One region of the Tissierella carlieri genome, then DNA from elsewhere that is predicted to be linked to it. Evidence: riboswitches for the same ligand, from Rfam matches in the RefSeq annotation. Region 1 holds a riboswitch; the other holds the start of a gene.
The links. Region 1 has a riboswitch for cobalamin ahead of KQI38_RS10375 (energy-coupling factor ABC transporter permease). Riboswitches for the same ligand answer to the same signal wherever they lie in the genome.

Region 1 (3,431 bases):
ATAAGGATCAAGTCCAGATGTAGGCTCATCTAATAAGAGAATGTTAGATTCCATGACCAAAACTCCAGCAATAGCAATTCTTTTCTTCTGACCATAGCTTAAAAAATGCAGGGGTTTGTCCACCAAATCAAGACCGCCAACTTGTTCCAATGCATTAGCTACTTTTTTCCTTATTATATCTTCACTAACACCAATATTTCTCAATGAAAAAGCTATATCATCAAATACGTTGGAGTAAAATAATTGTTGGTCGGGATTTTGAAATACAATGTTGACTTGCTTTCTATATTCCTTTAAATAAGCCTTATTATACTTTATAGGAGTATCATTATATATTATTGAACCTTTACTTGGCTTTAAAATTCCCATTATATTTAGGAACAAGGTTGACTTTCCAGAACCATTAGCTCCAATAACACCTATTACTTTTCCCTTTGATGTATCTATATTTATATCATTTAATGCCTTCGTTCCATCTTCATATTTATAGTATAAATTGTTTATTTTTAACATTTAATCACCTAATTTAAATTCTCCGCTATATAACTTACATTCCAAGGATATATTCATCTCATTATGTCTTATAAATACTCTGGTAAAAAGGTTTCTAATAAGTAATGCTATAGATCTTAATGAATTTCTCTTGTTTTCGTAACCAAATTTCATAGCTTGGGCTAAATGAATATTGTTCGCTTCTTCAATGAAAATAAATATACTCCTATAAATAAGTACCATTAATTCTATAAACAGCTTAGGTACCTTTAATTTCTTTAAAACCCTAATGATATCAATCATCGGAGTGGTTAATATCAGAAAATATACTGATGTTAAAGATGATAATACTGTTGTAAACAGTTTTATTCCTTTAGACATAGACTCCATAGTTATACCAATACAGATATTCATAATCTTGAAATAGTAAAGATAAAAATCACCATTTACTGAAATCATTATAGTAATTATACTAATGAATAGAAATGATACAGGTAATAAAAGCATCTTAAAATAGGTTCTAAAGGGAACTTTAGCTATTCCAATAACTAATATGATCATAAGAATAGTAATCAATAAATCAAGATAATAACTATTGATTAATCTTGACAATACTATGCCTCCACAGGAAAGAAGAATCTTTACCTGTGGAGGATAATTTCTTAATTTGTTAGTATATGCATATTTATCTATCAGCAACAATTTTGCGTCTTTCCTTTAATACACCAAGGATATACCCTATAAGACCTGCTCCTATAGCTACTTGAAGAGAAAATAATAAACTCTCTATTTCACCACTTGGTGGTTCCCAGAATGATTCAAACCATGGTTCATAATCTGGATTTATTTCCTGGATAACTCCTTCAGCCTCTCCATCTGCTCCGCCAAATTCAGAATCTCTTTTAATAATTAATGGAGTAATTACGATTACAATTATCAAAAATAAAAGAATAATATTTTGCTTAAATAGACTCTTCAAGTTTAATCACTCCTTCTTTTCTATATTCTTGAATAAGATTAAATACCATTACAGTTATAATTCCCTCAACAATTGCTAGCGGTATTTGTGTAACTGCAAATACAGATAGAAACTTTGTAAGAGATGCGGCAACTCCTCCTGTGGCATCTGGGAATGCTAAAGAAAGCTGAATTGATGTAATTACATAAGTAGCTAAATCTCCTAATGCTGCCGCTAAGAAGACTGTCAGGCTTTTATTTTTCCCTTCTTTACCCATTTTATATATACCATAGGAAACAAGTGGACCTACTACAGCCATGGAAAAGGAATTAGCTCCTAATGTAGTAATCCCACCATGGGCTAATAATAAGGCTTGGAATAACAATACTATAGTCCCTATAACAGTCATAGTTGTTGGTCCAAATAGTATTGCACCTAATCCTACTCCCGTTGGATGAGAGCAAGATCCAGTAACAGATGGAATCTTAAGGGCAGATAAAACAAATGCAAATCCTCCTACTAATCCTAGAATCATTTTATGATCCTGTCCTTCTTTCAAACCTTTTCCTACCTTTCTAAATCCTATGACTAAAAATGGTAAAGTTAATATTGACCAAATAATTGCCCATTTAATAGGTAGGAAACCTTCCATAATATGCATTGCTTGTGCAAGCTGTGGAGTTATAATTAAAGTCAATAATATACCCCACATTAATAATTTCTTTTTCATAAAATCACCTCACATTTATTTTTAAAGGAATACTCCTTTATATCTAAACTAGGTGACCTAAAAGGAAAATAAAAATCCCTAACCTGAAGCAGATTAGGGATGGAACTTATACTAATATTAACTATATAATAGTACAATTATAAGTTTTTCCTTCCCTCCGAAGGTCACTTCAATACTATTAGGCAGGTCTCCTGACTTGTGACTCATTTTACTCTCAGCACCTTCCCAGATTTCTCCAGTGGTATAAGCTGATTCTATCATCACTTACAGTAGCGGGGGCTGTATGGGATTTTCACCCATTTCCCTATTATTCTTATAGAACCTAATGTACTATATTCAATTTTCATTCTAATGCTATCATAAAATAATATTTAATACAAGATATTTTTGCAACTAAAAGATATAATATTATACCAAAGGTTGTTATGTCCATCTTTTACTTAGCTAACTAATTGGATCACAATATGGATTATTAATAATAATACTTCACTACGATACATAATTTCTATAGTGTTTTTTATATCTATTTTTCTAATTTCCTCAACCTTATCACCTATTGTAGGTTTCTCTACAAGCTTTCCATGATAATAATTATTTCCACCTAATTGAATATCTAGAAGCCCTGCAACAGCACCCTCTGGATATGCACAATTTGGACTCTTATGATTTTTTTTATCCCTGATCATTATCTTAAAACCATTTTTTATATGAAATCTCCCTAATGAACCTAAGCACATAAGAATTCCTGTAATTCTTGATGGAATATAATTAAATATATCGTCTACCTTTGCAGGAAAATATCCTAGATCAATATATTTATCATTCATATAACCTAACATAGAATCCATAGTATTGATAAATTTATATGCTAGTCCTCCAGATGCTCCAAATAGGATTATATAAAATAGTGGAGCAATGACCCCATCAGATGTATTCTCTGCCACAGTTTCTACTGTTGCCCTTATAATTTCCTGTTCTGAAAGATTTTTAGTTTCCCTTCCAACAATATAAGAAAGTCTTATCCTAGCTTCTTCTATACCTATGTCTAGAGCTTTTGATACCTTCATGGCTTCATAATGCAGACATCTTGCAGCTATACATGTATAGATTAAGTAAGTATTCACTATAATATAAAGAACTTTATATTCTTTTATAAGCTTTAATAACAAATATGGCGTAATAAAGCCAAGTGAAATATTAATTATAACAATAATAAATCCAGCAAACTTAAGTCCTTTTTTTGATCTAGCA
Region 2 (3,431 bases), on a different contig from region 1:
AAGGTATTAAATATCTATTATCTGCTCCTATGATTTCTCTACATATATTTGGAATAAGCATTCCTATCCATCCAATTATTCCAGATACCATTACTGCACCAGAAGTTATTAATGTAGAGGCCATTATTACTAAAACCCTATTTCTCTTTGGATTTACTCCAAGGCTTTTTGTATCTTCATCCCCTAGAGATAGAATGTTTATTCTCCATCTTAAAATAAACAGTATTACTATTCCACTTATTATTGGAACACTTGCTAAAAATACTTTATCCATACTAGCTCCAGTAAAACTACCCATTAGCCAATATGTTATTGATGGAAGAGTTGATTCTGTATCTGCAATTAGTTTTATAAAAGAAGTTAAGGCATTGAAAAAAGAACCTACTATAACTCCTGATAACACTAGAGATAGTACAGAATCTTCTACTTTTATCTTTGCAATTAAATAACTTATAGCGACACTTAATATTCCCATTGAAAAGGATATTGTAAGTAGTAGTTTAGATGAACCTGGAAATAACAGTAATGCTAGTGCCGCTCCAAATCCAGCTCCACTACTAACACCTAGTATATCTGGACTTACTAAATTATTTTTAAATATACCTTGAAAAGAAGTTCCCGCTACTGAAAGTCCAAAACCAACCAGTATATTTAATAATACTCTTGGAATTCTAATATCCCAGATTACAGTACTATTAAAGGATTCCTCTGAAACACTATGAATTTTATTTGAAAATGCTTCAATTACTTCTCTAGGTTCAATACTATATCTTCCTAAAAATAGAGATACAAAAGAAACTAGGATTAAAATAATAATTCCTAGTGCTATTTTTTTATTCATTTATATTACCCTTTTTAAATATAGTCCTTGGATGATTTTCAATTTCCACTTCTACAAGTGAATACTTATTTAAACTTTCCATTACTAAACTTTCTGGCTTTAAAATGTCTAATCCATTTAAATTACCTGAAAGCCATCCTAGTATAAAGTTCTTAGGCTTAGTAAAATCATCATTCATTTGATGAGTGCTCACATATAAACATCCGTCATCATCTAAGGAATTATAAATTTTATCACTCATATTATCCATGTCTTTTACAAAGTCTAAAACTCCTGAAGTTATAATTAAATCGTATTTTTCTGTAGGTGTATAAGTATTAAAATCTCCTACTTCAACTTCTACTCTGTCTTCTACTTTATTTTCTGCTATAACGTCTTTTGTAAAGTTAATAACTTGTGCTTGGTCTATTAATGTACATTTTGCATTTGGGAAATTTTTGGCGATTTCAACTGAAAGAACTCCTGAACCACAACCTAAATCAAGTACTTTTATTGATTTGTTTTCGTCAAATAATGACTTCATAAGCTTTACAAATCCCTGTACTCTACCTAAGTACATTGAATTTCTAGCTCCTCTTCCCATTGACCTAAAGTCAAAGAAATCAGATCCATTGTCTTTATTTGCATTATCTCTATCTGCTCCATTTTTCAATAAATCATGGATATTGTCTATATTGGTTAAATCTTTCCAGTATAGAAGGTTTTCACCTAGATACATATTAGATTTTTCATTTAAGAAGTAATTAGTTTCATCTGTATTTTCAAAGATTCCATTTTCATATTTTATGTAATCCATAGATACTAAGGATTTCAAAAAGTACTCTAAATTCTTTTCATCTAAATGTAATGATTTAGCTAGTTCATCTATAGATTTTCCAGTTTCTAAACAGTTGAATATATTAAGTTCTAATGCCGTATAGATAAGTTTTGTCTCTAAATATTGAAATGTTAAATTTATTAATTTACTACCATCGTATTTTGGTAATTCGTTTGCGTTTTTCATAATATCCTCCTAATATATAATATGTTTTTTATAGTACATATTAGGCTATGTCTTTTTCATAATATTAATTACCTCCCCATCGAAAGCTTAATAGATAATTAGGCAGGTCTCCTGACTTAAAGATTTAGAATACCTCACCTTCCCAGTTTCCCAGTGGTTTATAAGGTACAACTCTTTTTACAGTAGCGAGGGCTGTTGTGGATTTTAACCACATTCCCTATTAAGTTAATAACACCTAATTTATATAGTATATTGTATATGTCGATTATACTTTCATTGATAACTATTGTCAATGAGAACCATTCTCTATGCAACACATTAATAATATATGGTTAAGATAGAACTTCAAACCCATTGATTTATCTATACTTCATGCTCGTGTCATTATTATAGCACGTTCCCCTCAAGCTGGGTCGGAGAAAATATGGTCATTCTATTAACATTTAGAGCTGTTTTTATGATTTTAGATATAAATTTAAAGAGGATTTAATCTATGTCCATCTTCCCTAAAGTTGTTATTTACCATATCTAATGACATTTAATACTATTTAAAATTCTTAAGATTTATTCATGCCATTACTTTGACAAGAGGGATTACACACAATAGTAAATTATTTGCTAATTTAGGTCCATTGGGATTTTTAAGTGCATCCTTAATATTATATACAAAAAATTCTAAATGACTTGGTTTAATTGGTTTTTTTGGATTTTGGGGTTACTTCAAAAAAGTTCAAGACAGAATTAAAAATCTAATTTTATTGTTAGTCGATCCCGTTTCTGAATATTTTTTATTTACATTCGTACTATCCAACTTTTATATACAGCCACTTAAAACACTTACCATTATAAATGATATTAACAGCAATACTGCTAAATGTTTCATAATTTGCTTTTTCATTTTTTATCCTCCTTATAATTTTGACTAAAATTTAAGTCTATAGCTGTTTTAGTAAATCAAAGGTTGATATTAGATAAAGAAAAAACCTTTGCTGAACTTTCCAACAAAGACTTAGATATATTTTTTAAGCGATAATGTAATTGTGAATCGACTGCCTTGGGCTGATTTTTTTCATATACTATGGTTCCTTCGTGCTGAATTATGATTTCCCTTGCAATAGCAAGACCAGGACTTGAACCACCAAATTCTCTGGAGCGAGATCTGTCTACTCCATAAATTAGATATAGCATGCTCTATCAATACTTAAAATATCAGTAGCTAATCTTTTTGCAGGTTTAAGAACTAATCCTGATAAAAAATACATGAACCCTACACCTGTGACTATGGCTACCACCATAAATAAAAAACTGAATCGTGAATATGGCCCCACTGTTTCTTCGATAATTATCTCATTCAAATTATCAAGTTTGATTTCTCGTATTTCCTCATCTAATTAGAAATCTAATTAATCAATATTGATTTTTTATTATTAACTGCAATGGATCTATAACGTTTACGTTAAGATTATAAAGTTCCGAAATTGTAAAAGCCACACACAACAGAGTGAGAAACATTGAGGTAATAAGTGTGAGCCTGATTCTCAAAGAAATCCCTTTTTCATATGTCATCCTCCCTAACAATTAAATCGT

Region 2: linked by a shared signal. The riboswitch ahead of KQI38_RS00160 (methyltransferase domain-containing protein) and the one ahead of KQI38_RS10375 (energy-coupling factor ABC transporter permease) in region 1 are both predicted to bind cobalamin.

What each region holds. Positions count from the first base shown of each region.
Region 1 covers NZ_JAHLOH010000033.1:37,516-40,946, forward strand. Annotated here, with positions in the region: gene KQI38_RS10360 (energy-coupling factor ABC transporter ATP-binding protein) at 1-513, opposite strand, end outside; gene cbiQ (cobalt ECF transporter T component CbiQ) at 514-1,194, opposite strand; gene KQI38_RS10370 (energy-coupling factor ABC transporter substrate-binding protein) at 1,178-1,471, opposite strand; gene KQI38_RS10375 (energy-coupling factor ABC transporter permease) at 1,455-2,180, opposite strand; cobalamin riboswitch at 2,345-2,521, opposite strand; gene cbiB (adenosylcobinamide-phosphate synthase CbiB) at 2,621-3,431, opposite strand, start outside.
Region 2 covers NZ_JAHLOH010000004.1:117-3,547, reverse strand. Annotated here, with positions in the region: gene KQI38_RS00165 (FecCD family ABC transporter permease) at 1-841, opposite strand, end outside; gene KQI38_RS00160 (methyltransferase domain-containing protein) at 834-1,844, opposite strand; cobalamin riboswitch at 1,929-2,098, opposite strand; gene KQI38_RS00155 (ATP-binding protein) at 2,799-3,032, opposite strand; gene KQI38_RS00150 (hypothetical protein) at 3,020-3,199, opposite strand.